Regions from separate parts of the Streptomyces luteireticuli genome, predicted to be linked through region 3. Evidence: riboswitches for the same ligand, from Rfam matches in the RefSeq annotation. Region 3 holds a riboswitch; each other region holds the start of a gene.
What was found. Region 3 has a riboswitch for cobalamin ahead of AB8735_RS24735 (ribonucleoside-diphosphate reductase subunit alpha). Riboswitches for the same ligand answer to the same signal wherever they lie in the genome.

Region 1 (3,285 bases), 4.4 Mb from region 3:
CGCCTTCGTCCTGGGCCTGATGGGGCTGCTGGTCTTCAACGTGGTGCTCGGCCCGCTGGCCCTGGCCCTCGGCGGCCTCGCCCTCGCCCGGGGCACGGCCCGCCGCGGCCGGGCCCTCCTCGGCCTGACCCTGGGCGCAGCCGACCTGCTCGTCCTCCTGGCCCTGACCCTGGCGGACCACACCGTCTCCTGGAGCCTGGGCGGCTGACCCCTCGCACTGCCGTGCACCGGCGCGAACGGGCGGCCGCACGCCCGCACTTGCCGCGCGCTCCCATGCGTTGTTGCATAGGTATTGCAGGTGGAAATCGGCCGCGCCTACGGTGTGCCCTTCCTGGTACGCCCAAGGAAGGGAACCCGCGATGACCACTGGCTCTTCCACCGTCACGGGCCTGCGACCGTCCCGCTGGCACCGGGTCTCGGGAGCGATATCGCGCCACGAATGGCGACGGCTCGGCGGGATGGCGGCCGTCGTCGTCGCCCTGCACATCGTCGGCTGGTTCACGCTCGTCGCGCTCGTCGCCCCCGGGCACTACAGCCTGGGCACGAAGTCCTTCGGGATCGGCATCGGCGTGACCGCCTACACCCTCGGACTGCGGCACGCCTTCGACGCCGACCACATCGCCGCGATCGACAACACCACCCGCAAACTGATGCACGCCGGACAGCGGCCGCTGTCGGTCGGCTTCTGGTTCGCCCTCGGCCACTCCAGCGTGGTCTTCGCCCTCGCCTTCCTGCTCTCGCTCGGCGTCCGGCAGCTGGCCGGGCCGGTGGCGGACGAGGGCTCCGGGCTGCACGCCGTCACCGGCTGGATCGGCACCACCGTCTCCGGCGCCTTCCTCTACGCGATCGCGATCATCAACATGGTGATCCTCGCCGGGATCTGGAAGGTCTTCCGGCGGATGCGCTCCGGCCACTTCGACGAGGCGGCGCTGGAGGAGCAGCTGAACAACCGCGGCCTGATGAACCGCCTGCTGGGCCGGGTGACGAAGGCGATCACCCGGCCCTGGCAGATGTATCCGCTGGGCCTGCTGTTCGGCCTGGGCTTCGACACCGCCACCGAGGTCGCCCTGCTCGTGCTGGCGGGCTCCGGCGCCGCCTCCGGCCTGCCCTGGTACGCGATCCTCTGCCTGCCCGTACTGTTCGCGGCGGGCATGACGCTGCTGGACACCGTCGACGGCACGTTCATGAACTTCGCCTACGGCTGGGCCTTCTCCAAGCCGGTCCGCAAGGTCTACTACAACCTCACCGTCACCGGCCTGTCCGTCGCCGTCGCCTTCCTCATCGGCACCGTCGAACTCCTGGGCCTCCTCGCCGACAAGCTCGGTCTCCACGGGCCCTTCTGGGACTGGATCGCCGGCCTGGACCTCAACGTCGTCGGGTTCGTCGTCGTCGGGCTGTTCCTGGCGACCTGGATCCTCGCCCTGGTGGTGTGGAAGGCCGCCCGCATCGAGGAGAAGTGGAGCGCGCACGTCCGGCCCGAGCGGGTGACCGTCGCCGACTGACACACCGGGCAGCGGACGCCTGCTGTGACTTAACCTGGAGGACGCAGCCGGTTCGCCCTGCCCGCCAGGCAGGCGCGTCGCAAGAGGGAACCCGGTGGGAATCCGGGACTGCCCCGCAGCGGTGAGCGGGAACGACCGCCGTCATGAGCACTGGGATCCGCGAGGCCCCCGGGAAGCGACGGCCAGTAGGTCAGTGAAGGATGCCCGCGAGTCCGAAGACCTGCCGCTGCCCGCGCGTGACCGCCACGCGCGGTCCGACCGGTGGCCCCGAGGGAGGGCGACGCGGGGAACACACCGGCACGCACCGCACCGCGCGCCGGGCCCTCCGCGCCCGCCCGGGGCCCGCGACGCGACGCGCGAAGGAGAACTCCGTGCCCCGGCAGCCGACCGCCCCCACCGGGGAATCCCCCCGGCCCGCCCCCTGTGTCCTCCTCAAGCCCGGCGAAACGTTCCTCAAGGGCCGCAACCGGGAGCGTTTCGAGCAGCGGCTGCAGGACAACCTGCGGTACGCCCTACGCGGCGTCGGCGGATCCACCTGGATCAGGACCACCCAGAGCGTGACCGTGCTCGGCGGGCAGGTCCCCGTGGCGGAACTGGTCGAACGGGCCCTCCGCGTCATCGGGTTCAGCGTCGTGGAACCCGCGGTCCGGGTGCCCAGCACGGTCGAGGACATCGGCGCGACCGTGCTGGACGCCCTGGACGGACTCCGCGCCGGACGCCCCGGCCTCACCTTCGCGGTCCGCGCCCGCCGCCGCGACAAGGACTTCCCCCTCACCTCCACCCAGCTCGAACGCCACGTCGGAGGCGTTGTCCACGAGACCCTCGGGCTGCCGGTCGACCTCCGTACACCCGACGTCCGCGTCTCCGTCGAGGTCGGCCGGCACGAGACCTACCTGTCGTGGGAGCGCCACAAGGGACAGGGCGGCCTGCCCGTGGGCAGCGGCGGCCGCGCCCTCGTCCTGCTCTCCGGCGGCTACGACTCGCCCGTCGCCGCCTACCGCGCCATGCGCCGCGGCCTGCGCTGCGACTTCGTCCACTTCACCGGCGCCCCGTACACCAACGCCTCCTCCGTCTACAAGGCATACGCCCTCGCCCGCGAACTCAACCGCTACCAGCCGGGAGGCCGGCTCCATGTCGTCGCCCTCGGCACGGCCCAGAAGCAGCTGGCCGTCGCCGGCGCCGGCAAGCTCCAAGTGATCGCCCAGCGGCGCCTGATGATCCGCACGGCGAGCGCCCTCGCCCGGCGGACCGGCGCCGAGGCCGTCGTCACCGGCGACAGCCTCGGCCAGGTCGCCAGCCAGACCCTCGCCAACATGGCGACCATCGACGAGGCCGCCTCCCTGCCCGTCCTCCGCCCGCTCCTGGGCTGGGAGAAACAGGAGATCATCGACGAGGCCCGGGCCATCGGCACCGCCGCCGTCTCCGTCCTCCCCGACGAGGACTGCTGCAAGCTCCTCGCCCCGGAACGGGTCACCACCCGCGCCCGCGTCCCCGATGTGCAACGGGTCGAGAAACGGCTCGACATGGACGAGGTCATCGAGGGGCTGCTGCGGAACGCGCAGTGCCTGCGGCCGGGGGCGGACGAGGACGGAAGCGACGCCGACGCTTCTTAGTGGAGGTTTCATCCTGGGCGTGGTGTCTCATCCTCGGGCGTTGAGGTGCGCCAGGTTTGGGTGGTTTCTCCGGTGATCCGGCGGGCCATGGTGTCGATCATTGCAAGGTAGATCATGGCTTCAGAGCTGGCGGTCAGCGTCTCGTAGTCGCGGGCCAGACGGCGGTGCAT
Region 2 (3,285 bases), 4.5 Mb from region 3:
GAGGTGCTCGGCGGCGAAGTCCCGCGCGGTCTCCGCGATGGCGGCCTGTTCGTCCGAGAGCAGAGTGGTGGTGGTCATGGGGCCGTCACTCCATCGTCGGGATGGAGAAGCTCGCGCCCTCCTTGACCCCGGAGGGCCAGCGCGAGGTGACGGTCTTGGTCCGGGTGTAGAAGCGGACGGCGTCCGGGCCGTGCTGGTTGAGATCCCCGAAGCCGGAGCGCTTCCAGCCGCCGAAGGTGTGGTAGGCGACGGGCACCGGGATGGGCACGTTGATCCCGACCATGCCGGTGTTCACCCGGCGGGCGAAGTCCCGCGCCGTGTCCCCGTCGCGGGTGAAGATCGCCACGCCGTTGCCGAAGGGGTGCTCGCTGGGCAGACGCAGGGCCTCGGCGTAGTCGGCGGCGCGCACCACGGACAGCACCGGGCCGAAGATCTCCTCGCGGTAGACGCGCATGCCGGTGGAGACGCGGTCGAAGAGGGTCGGGCCGATGAAGAAGCCGTTCTCGTGGCCGGGCAGCGTGAAACCGCGTCCGTCCACGACGAGTTCGGCGCCCTCGGTGGCGCCGATGTCGACGTAGCGGCGCACCCGGTCGAGGGCGTCGCGGGTCACCAGCGGGCCGAAGTCGGCCCCGGGGTCGTCGGAACGGCCGACGCGCAGCGCGCCGATGCGCTCCTTGAGCCTGGCGACGAGCCGGTCGGCGGTCTCCTCGCCGACGGGGACGGCGACGGAGATCGCCATGCAGCGCTCGCCCGCCGCCCCGTAGCCGGCGCCGACGAGAGCGTCGACGGCCTGGTCGAGATCGGCGTCCGGCATCACGATCATGTGGTTCTTGGCGCCGCCGAAGCACTGGGCGCGCTTGCCGCGGGCGGCGGCGGTGGCGTAGACGTGCGCCGCGACCGGTGTCGACCCGACGAAGCCCACCGCCTGCACCCGCGCGTCCTCCAACAGCACGTCCACCGCGGTCCTGTCACCGTTGACCACATTGAACACACCCGCCGGCAGCCCGGCTTCGGCGAAGAGCTCGGCCAGCCGCAGCGGGACGGAGGGGGCGCGCTCGGACGGCTTGAGGACGAAGGCGTTGCCGCAGGCGAGGGCGGGCGCGGCCTTCCACAGCGGGATCATCGCGGGGAAGTTGAACGGCGTGATCCCGGCCACGACACCGAGCGGGGCGCGCAGCGAGTGCACGTCGATCCCGCCGCCGGCATTGTCGGTGAACTCGCCCTTGAGCAGGTGCGGAATTCCGGCCGCGAACTCGACGACCTCCAGACCGCGCTGGAGGTCCCCATGGGCGTCGGCGAGGGTCTTGCCGTGCTCGGCGGACAGCAGCCGGGCCAGGGAGTCGCGCTCGTCCTCCACGAGCTGGAGGAAGCGCAGCAGGACGCGGGCGCGGCGCTGCGGGTTCCAGTCGCCCCACGCGGGCTGCGCGGCCGCCGCGTTCGTGATGGCGGCCGCGGTCTCCTCGTAGGAGGCGAGGGGCACATGCGCCTGTACGGAACCGGTGTTGGGGTCGTACACCTCGGCGTGGAGCCCCGATGTTCCGGGGGTGCGCACGCCGCCGATGAAGTGGGTCAGTTCGCGGACCAAGGGGAGCCTGCTCTCGTCGGGTGAGATCCAGGGGACGGCACGGCAGAGCCCCTGCGGGGCGGGCCGTGGGACGCGAAGGCCGAAGGGCCGGGGGAGCGTTACGACAACGCGCGGGGGCGCGTGCGCTCCGTCGGATCACCCGGGTCGTGGGTGCGGACCGGTGCCATGCGTGTCTGCTCCATCCTCGTGGACAACACGGAACACCCCGCGGCCGGTATCCTGACTCCCGGATCCCCGCGCCCCGTCCGCCTTCCCGACAGCCTTGTGCCAGTGGCGTGTTCGCGACGGTGCGCTCCCCGGTCACAGTGGCGGGACCGTGCCGGATTCACACCGGCTTCCCTGCACCGCGGGCCTTGGTCACGACGATATAGTTGGACGTCCTAGTAAGTCCATCCCCTCCGGGGACGAGTGATCGACGGCACGTGGGATCGCCGCCCCGTGCAAGGAACGTGCCCGCATCCGCGGTGGGAAGGGCGTTCGATGGGACGGATGTCCCCTCGCGTCACCTTCGCCAGAACAGGTGGTGCGTCACGCCGCTCGGGCTGGGCACGACTTCCAGGTGAAACCGGTCGAGCAGCTCGTCGGGGGACTCCCAGAGGCGCAGTCCGGACCCGAGCTTGACCGGCGAGACCGCCACATGCATGGTGTCGACGAGGTCGGCGTCGAGGAACTGCCGGATGGTGGTGACCCCGCCGCCGAGCCGGACGTCCTTGCCCTGTGCCGCTTCCCGCGCCCGTTCGAGGACGACGGCCGGGGCGCCGTCGACGAAGTGGAATGCGGTGTCGGAGAGCGTGAACGACGGACGCGTGTGGTGGGTCATGACGAACACCGGCGTGCGGAACGGGGGCTCCTCACCCCACCAGCCGCGCCACTCATGGTCCTGCCAGGGCCCGCGCTGGGGCCCGAACTTGTTGCGGCCCATGATCTCGGCGCCGATGTTGCGTGCGAAGTCCCGCGTGAAGTAGTCGTCGAGGCCCCGGCTCCCCCCGGGGTCCGTGCGCATGGGCCAACTCGCCGTCGCTCCGGCCCAGGCGAACAGCCTCTCGGGATGATCCTGGCCGAACGGCCGCTCGAGACTCTGGTGCTCACCGGCACCGATTCCGTCACTCGAGACGTTGAAGTTCATGACTCTCAGCAGTTGATCCATGTGTTCCCTCGTCAGGTCCTGTCGCGTCATCATGTGGCGAGGCGCCGCATATCATGATGTCGGATGGGACGTGGCCGGATCGGCAGCGGCCCACAGACTCTCTCCGAGGGCCACGCCGTTACAGTCGGTGACTTCTTCACCGCGGGCACCGAAAGGCCGGTCGCGCGCATGCGTACGACCAGCAGCCGTCAACCGGCCGTCGGCACGCCCGCGTTGGCGAGGACCTCCCCCGCAGGCAGGGCCACGCTGGCGGCCGCGGTCAGGCCGGTGGCGGCCAGGTGGGCGTCCGCGATGCGCAGTCCGGCCGCGTAGCCGGCGAAGTCGGGGAGTCCCACGGGCTCGTGTCCCATGAGGCGCGCGCTGTCGTCGCCGTAGATGTACGGGGGCAGGTTCTGCATCCCGGCCACGTCGATCGCGGCGGTGATCTTCTCGTGGGCGGTGTCCAGTTCGGCGCCGGTGAGCCGGGTGGCCCAGGGGCCCATGGCCTGTTCACCGGAGAGTTCGCGGACGAAGGCCTCGGCCAGGCCCTCGGCGACGACCTGTTCGCCGACCG
Region 3 (3,285 bases):
CCGTGCCGCTCGGCCAGGTCGGCCGACGCCTCGTAGGCCGCGAGCATGATCCGCTCGGAGATCCGGGTGGACAGCGCCTTCGCCTCGGGGGAGTCGAAGGGCAGGCGCAGCCGGAAGAAGACGTCCTGGAGGCCCATCAGGCCCAGACCGACCGGCCGCCAGCGGGAGTTGGAGGCGCCCGCCTGCTCGGTCGGGTAGAAGTTGATGTCCACGACGCGGTCGAGGAAGGTCACGGCGGTGCGGACGGTGCGGTCCAGCCGCTCCCAGTCCATCTCGCCGTCCTCGCCCAGGTGGGCGGCCAGGTTGACCGAACCCAGGTTGCAGACCGCGGTCTCGCCGTCGTTCGTGACCTCCAGGATCTCCGTGCAGAGGTTGGAGGAGTGGACGACCTTGCCGGGCTCGGCGGTCTGGTTGGCGGTGCGGTTGGCGGCGTCCTTGAACGTCATCCAGCCGTTGCCGGTCTGCGCCAGGGTGCGCATCATCCGGGCGTAGAGCACCCGCGCCGGGATGGTCTTGACGGCCTTGCCCGCGGCCTCGTACGCGCGGTACGCGGCGTCGAACTCGTCGCCGTACAGGTCCACCAGGTCCGGGGTGTCCGCCGGGGAGAACAGCGACCACTCGGCGTCCGCCTCGACCCGGCGCATGAACTCGTCCGGGATCCAGTGCGCGATGTTGAGGTTGTGCGTACGGCGCGCCTCCTCACCGGTGTTGTCGCGGAGCTCCAGGAACTCCTCGATGTCCGCGTGCCACGTCTCCAGGTAGACGCAGGCCGCGCCCTTGCGCCGGCCGCCCTGGTTGACGGCCGCGACCGAGGCGTCGAGGGTGCGCAGGAACGGCACGATGCCGTTGGAGTGCCCGTTGGTGCCGCGGATCAGCGAACCGCGCGAGCGGATGCGGGAGTAGGACAGGCCGATGCCGCCCGCGTGCTTCGACAGCCGCGCCACCTGGTGGTAGCGGTCGTAGATCGAGTCCAGCTCGTCCAGCGGCGAGTCCAGCAGGTAGCAGGACGACATCTGGGGGTGCCGCGTACCGGAGTTGAAGAGCGTGGGGGAGGAGGGGAGGTACGAGAGCGTGCTGGTGAGGCGGTAGAGCTCGGCGACGTCCTCCAGCGCCCGGACGGAGGCTTCTTTTGAATCAGCAGTCTCGGCGAGGCCGCAGGCCACGCGCAGCAGGAAGTGCTGCGGGGTCTCGATCACGTTCCGGGTGATCGGGTGGCGGAGCAGGTAGCGGCTGTGCAGGGTGCGCAGGCCGAAGTAGCCGAAGCGGTCGTCGGCGCCGTCGACCAGGGCGGCGTCCACCAGCGCGTCCAGCCGCTCGGCGTGCTCGCGCACGAACGCGGCGGTGTCGTCGGCGATCAGGCCCTCGCGGTGCCCGGTGGCGACCGACGCGGAGAAGGAGACCGCGCCCTGCCCGCCCGCCTCCTCGGCGATGGCGAGCGTGAGGAGCCGCGCGGCGAGCCGCGAGTACTCGGGCTCCTCGCCGATCAGCCCGGCCGCGGCCTCGGTGGCCAGCGAGCGCAGTTCGGCCTCGTCCGACCCGGCGTGCCGGCCGCGCAGCGCGGCGGCGGCGACCTTGCCGGGGTCGGTGGCGGGCAGGTCGGCGGTGAGTTCCGTCAGGGTGCGCAGCAGCGCGGTCCCGGGAGCGTCGACGGACTCCTCCGCCTGCGCTGAGACCGGATCGACGGGCGCGATCGTCACGTGTTGCTCTCCCTCACTCGGCTGGAGGCCGCTCGGGAGCGCACGGGGCCGCACACGGGCATGCGGGGCGCGTACGTGACGTACGGAAGCATGCGCGCAGGCGTCCACCGGCCCAACCCTCGAGGCCCGGACGTGGTTCGACACCGCACACCGGCGGCGGGCCGGCGAGGGCGTACTGTCGGCAGGTCCTCGGACTGCGGCGTGGGTGCAATATCTCCACACGTACACCGTTGCGGGACAGTTCCGGATTTCCACCGGATTCCCCTGCGGCGACAGCGAGGACGAGCATACATCTAGTGCTGCCCGTCGCGTGTACCCCCACATGTTGTGTCGGCGCGTCATGAGACGGTCGCGGAATGTGCTAGACGGTGGCGTGTTCGCGGGTGCGACGGCCGGAGAGGCCGCGGGGGGCGGGGGAGGGCGGCCCCGCTTCACGGAAGCGTAGGGGCGGTGCGCGGGCGGCCGTTCGCCCGTCACCGGCCGCACTGACTTTTGTCATCTCCGGCCGGTGACGGGCGGACCTGCCGCCGGAGGGCGGGGGAGGGAATGATCGTGGGTGTTGGACGGGACGGCGACACCACGACGGGGCGGACACCATGAGCGACACGGGGGCGGACACGATGAGCGGCACGGGGGCGGGCACGATGAGCGGCACCATCACCGAGCAGCAGGCCGGGGCCGGGCAGGGCGCGCTCGATCCGGAGCTGAAGCCGCTTCCGGTGTGGTTCTTCGCCTTCGAGGGGGCCATGGGGGCCGCCTTCGACTTCTACAAGGCGTGGGACGGGGCCTGGATGGTCCTCGCCGCGCTCGGGGCGGTGAACATCGCGGTGGGGCTGACGGTCCTGCGGCGGCGCAGGAAGCTGCTCAAGGCGATGCTGAAGAACTCCCGCGCCCGGAAGATCCTCTTCGGGCTCATCGGGCTGCGGGTCGCGCTGCACGTCGTGCTCGGGGCCGTGGGTGCCACCGTCGAATCGGCGGCCGGTCATCTGGCCCTGGGGCTGGTGATGTCCGCGCTGACCGTGGGGCTGCTCTGGTTCGACCAGCGGGTCTCCTTCCGGGCGCTCGGTCTGACGCCTTCGGGTGCCGCCGCCTGACAGGGGGAGGGGGACGGCCGGGCCCGTGGGCCCGGCCGTTTCTCAGTGGCCGCCCGGTGCGCCCGCCGTGGCCGGGGGGAGCTCCACGGCGACGTCGGGGTCGCCCGCGTCCGCCGTGTAGTCGGAGGGCTTCGTCTCGTCCACGCCGTCCGGGGCCTTGAGGGCCTTGAGGACGAGCGTCAGGACGACGGTGACGGCGACGTTCAGGACGAAGGCCGTCAGGCCGATGTAGCCCTTCTCCCCGATGAAGGGGATGAGGTTGGTGTTGCCGAAGTGGTCCTGCGTGGCGCTGGGGGTGTCATAGGCGCGCCATGTCCCGTAGACCATCCCGACGGCCCAGCCGGCCAGCAGGGCCCAGCGGTGGAACCAGCGGGTGAACAGGCCGCCGACCAGGGCGGGCACGGTCTGGAGGATCCAGATGCCCCCCAGCAGCTGGAAGTTGATGGCCACCGACTTGTCCATGGTGAGGACGAAGACCAGCGCGCCCACCTTGA
Region 4 (3,285 bases), 1.4 Mb from region 3:
TCGGTCGTCCGCCACGGCCTGGTGGAGGACGCGGCCACCGCGGAGACGGCCCGCTGCCAGGTGTGGCAGTGGCTGCGGCACGATGTGATCTCACCGGCGGCGGTGCTGCGGCTCCTCGCGGAGGAAGCGGCCGCGCTGACGGAGGAGCAGCCCGGGGCGCGGGCGGAGGAGGCGCGGCACGCCGTCGCCCGGACGGTCCTCGGGGCGGAGCCGCCGGGGGCGTTCGGGCCGGACTTCGCGGCCGCCCCCCGGGCGCGGGGCCGGGCGCGCGCCTGAGCCCCGGCCCGGTCGGCGGGGGCTCGGGCGCTTACAGGGAGCGCTCAGATGCCCTGGCCCGCGAAACCCTCCCGCCACGTCGGGTACTCCGGGGTCCAACCCAGCTCCCGGGCGCGGGAATTGAGCGCGCCGCGCTCCCACGGCTCACCGCCGCCCGGCACCGGCTCCGGCGCCGGGACGCCCAGCGCCCCCGCGAGCACCGGCAGCCACTCCCGGCCCCGCGCCGGCTCGTCGTCCACGACGTTCACCGGGCCGGACGGCCAGTCGAGTGCCGCGACCGCCGCGGACGCCGCGTCCGCGACGTGGACGAAGGAGCTCACGGCGTCGTTCGCCTCGATGCCGCCGAGGAAGGCGGCCGGTTCGCCGCGGAGCGCCGCGGCGACCGCGCCGCCGGGGGCGTACCAGGTGCCGGGGCCGTAGAGGATGCCGTACCGCAGCACGACCGCCGTCCCCAGCTCCGCGACGGTCTCCTCCAGGGCGCGGATGCCGCCGACCATCGAGGCGCGCGGGGCCTCGGGGGAGTCGTCGAGGGGGACGGACTCGTCGGCGGGGGTGCCGCCGGGCGCGTAGGCCCAGGCGACGGACTGGGCGACGATCCGCCGGACGCCGGCGGCGCGGGCCGCGTCCACCAGGTTGCGGGTGCCCTCGCGGCGCAGCCTTATGTTGGCGCGGCCGTCCGCCCCGGCCAGGTCGGTGAGTTGGTGGATGACAGCGTCCGGCGCGGCGTCGGCCACCGCCCGCCGTACGGCGTCCGCGTCGAGGACGTCCGCCCGGACCGCGGAGGCGCCCATGCACCGCACGAGCTCGGTCCCCTCCGCCGTCCGGGAGGCCCCGGTGACCTCGTGCCCGGCCTTCAGGAGGAGGGGGACGAGCAGGCGGCCGACGGCGCCGGTGGCGCCCGCGACGAAGATGCGCATGGAAAGGGTCCGTTCGTGCGTGGTGTGCGGTGGTACTTGGTGGTACTCGGTGGTACGTGGCCCAGGCTAGAGCGGAATGCCGTCTCGCATTTGGGCCATTCGCGAGCCGGATGCGTGGGCTACTCGGGAGGGATGAGTTCCAGATCACTTCCCCGGGCGGGCCGGCAACCCCTACGCTGACGGTGCAGCTGGTTCGCCCTGCCCGCCAGGCAGACGCGTCGCAAGAGGGAACCCGGTGGGAATCCGGGACTGCCCCGCAGCGGTGAGTGGGAACGACCGCCGTCATGAGCACTGGGATCCGCGAGGACCCCGGGAAGCGACGGCCAGTAGGAACAGGCACGGCGCCCGCGAGTCCGAAGACCTGCCACTGCCCGTGCGCGTATGGACGCGCACGGAGTTCCGGTGACCTCGTGGGCGGGTCGGCGAACGCGATGGCCGTACCCGGCCGTTCGCTCCTTCGCCTTGCGCGCACCCGTCCCGGGACGCCGCTCAGTGCTCGCGAAGGAGAGTGTTGTGACCAGCAAGTCCGCAGCCGCGGCAGCACGGGCCACCGTGTACGGCTACCCCCGACAGGGTGCCGGCCGGGAACTGAAGAAGGCCGTCGAGGGTTACTGGAAGGGCCGTGTCGACGCCGGTGAACTCCGGCGCACCGCCGCCGCGCTGCGCGCCGCCACCTGGCGGGGCCTCGCCGGGGCCGGCGTGCACGAGGTGCCGACCGGCGACTTCTCGTACTACGACCACGTCCTGGACACGACCGTCATGGTCGGCGCGATCCCCGCCCGGCACCGCGCCGCCGTCGAGGCGGACGCCCTGGACGGCTACTTCGCCATGGCCCGGGGGACGCAGGACGTCGCGCCCCTGGAGATGACCAAGTGGTTCGACACCAACTACCACTACCTGGTACCCGAGTTGGGTCCGGACACCGTCTTCGCGGCCGATTCCGCCAAGCAGGTCGACGAGTTCCGGGAGGCCCGCGCCCTCGGTCTCGACGCACGCCCCGTCCTCGTCGGTCCCCTCACCTACCTTCTGCTCGCCAAGCCCGCCCCGGGCGTCGACGAGGGCTTCGAGCCGCTGACCCTGCTCGACCGGCTGCTGCCCGTCTACGCCGAGGTCCTCGCCGACCTGCGGGCCGCCGGTGCCGAGTGGGTCCAGCTCGACGAGCCCGCCCTCGTCCAGGACCGCAGCCCGGCCGAACTCAACGCCGCCGCACGGGTCTACCGCGACCTCGGCGCCCTCACCGACCGGCCCAAGCTCCTCGTCGCCTCCTACTTCGACCGGCTCGGCGACGCCCTGCCCGTCCTCGCCAAGGCCCCCGTCGACGGGCTGGCCCTGGACTTCACCGGGCCCGCCGCCGGGAACCTCGACGACCTCGCCGCCGTGGGCGGCCTGCCCGGCAAGCGGCTGGTCGCCGGTGTCGTGGACGGGCGCAACGTATGGATCAACGACCTCGCCGGGTCGCTCGCCACCCTCGCCACCCTCCTCGGCCTCGCCGACCGGGTGGACGTCGCGGCGTCCTGCTCGCTGCTGCACGTCCCGCTCGACGTCACCGCCGAACGGGACATCGACGGACAGATCGTCCGCTGGCTCGCCTTCGCCCGCCAGAAGACCGCCGAGGTCGTCCTCCTGGCGCGCGGACTGGAACGCGGCACCGACGCCATCGCCGCCGAACTCGCCGCCAACCGGGCCGACCTGGCCTCCCGCGCGGGCTCGCCCATCACCCGCGACCCGGCCGTGCGCGCCCGCACCGCCGCCGTCACCGACGCCGACGGCCGCCGCTCGCACCCCTACCCCGGGCGGGCCGCCGCCCAGCGCGCCCGGCTCGGCCTGCCGCCGCTGCCGACGACCACCATCGGCTCCTTCCCGCAGACCACCGAACTGCGCACCGCCCGCGCCGACCTGCGCGCCGGACGCATCGGCACCGAGGGCTACGAGGAGCGGATCGAGGCCGAGATCCGGGAGGTGATCTCCTTCCAGGAGAAGGCCGGGATCGACGTCCTGGTGCACGGCGAGCCCGAACGCAACGACATGGTCCAGTACTTCGCCGAGCAGCTCACCGGCTACCTCGCCACCCAGCACGGCTGGGTCCAGTCCT

Region 1: it holds a riboswitch for cobalamin, as region 3 does, so the genes downstream of both, thiI (tRNA uracil 4-sulfurtransferase ThiI) here and AB8735_RS24735 (ribonucleoside-diphosphate reductase subunit alpha) in region 3, are expected to answer to the same signal.
Region 2: it holds a riboswitch for cobalamin, as region 3 does, so the genes downstream of both, AB8735_RS04455 (CoA-acylating methylmalonate-semialdehyde dehydrogenase) here and AB8735_RS24735 (ribonucleoside-diphosphate reductase subunit alpha) in region 3, are expected to answer to the same signal.
Region 4: it holds a riboswitch for cobalamin, as region 3 does, so the genes downstream of both, metE (5-methyltetrahydropteroyltriglutamate--homocysteine S-methyltransferase) here and AB8735_RS24735 (ribonucleoside-diphosphate reductase subunit alpha) in region 3, are expected to answer to the same signal.

Annotation. Positions count from the first base shown of each region.
Region 1 covers NZ_CP167927.1:1,128,656-1,131,940, reverse strand. The annotation lists gene AB8735_RS04795 (hypothetical protein) at 1-208, shown strand, start outside; gene AB8735_RS04790 (HoxN/HupN/NixA family nickel/cobalt transporter) at 426-1,502, shown strand; cobalamin riboswitch at 1,584-1,724, shown strand; gene thiI (tRNA uracil 4-sulfurtransferase ThiI) at 1,874-3,115, shown strand; gene AB8735_RS04780 (IS5 family transposase) at 3,124-3,285, opposite strand, start outside.
Region 2 covers NZ_CP167927.1:1,046,759-1,050,043, reverse strand. The annotation lists gene AB8735_RS04460 (acyl-CoA dehydrogenase family protein) at 1-78, opposite strand, end outside; gene AB8735_RS04455 (CoA-acylating methylmalonate-semialdehyde dehydrogenase) at 86-1,585, opposite strand; cobalamin riboswitch at 1,777-1,956, opposite strand; gene AB8735_RS04450 (dihydrofolate reductase family protein) at 2,088-2,732, opposite strand; gene AB8735_RS04445 (DUF2268 domain-containing protein) at 2,921-3,285, opposite strand, start outside.
Region 3 covers NZ_CP167927.1:5,497,789-5,501,073, forward strand. The annotation lists gene AB8735_RS24735 (ribonucleoside-diphosphate reductase subunit alpha) at 1-1,697, opposite strand, end outside; cobalamin riboswitch at 1,860-2,003, opposite strand; gene AB8735_RS24740 (hypothetical protein) at 2,294-2,791, shown strand; gene mctP (monocarboxylate uptake permease MctP) at 2,834-3,285, opposite strand, start outside.
Region 4 covers NZ_CP167927.1:6,874,962-6,878,246, forward strand. The annotation lists gene AB8735_RS30895 (malate synthase A) at 1-276, shown strand, start outside; gene AB8735_RS30900 (NAD-dependent epimerase/dehydratase family protein) at 321-1,193, opposite strand; cobalamin riboswitch at 1,366-1,577, shown strand; gene metE (5-methyltetrahydropteroyltriglutamate--homocysteine S-methyltransferase) at 1,707-3,285, shown strand, end outside.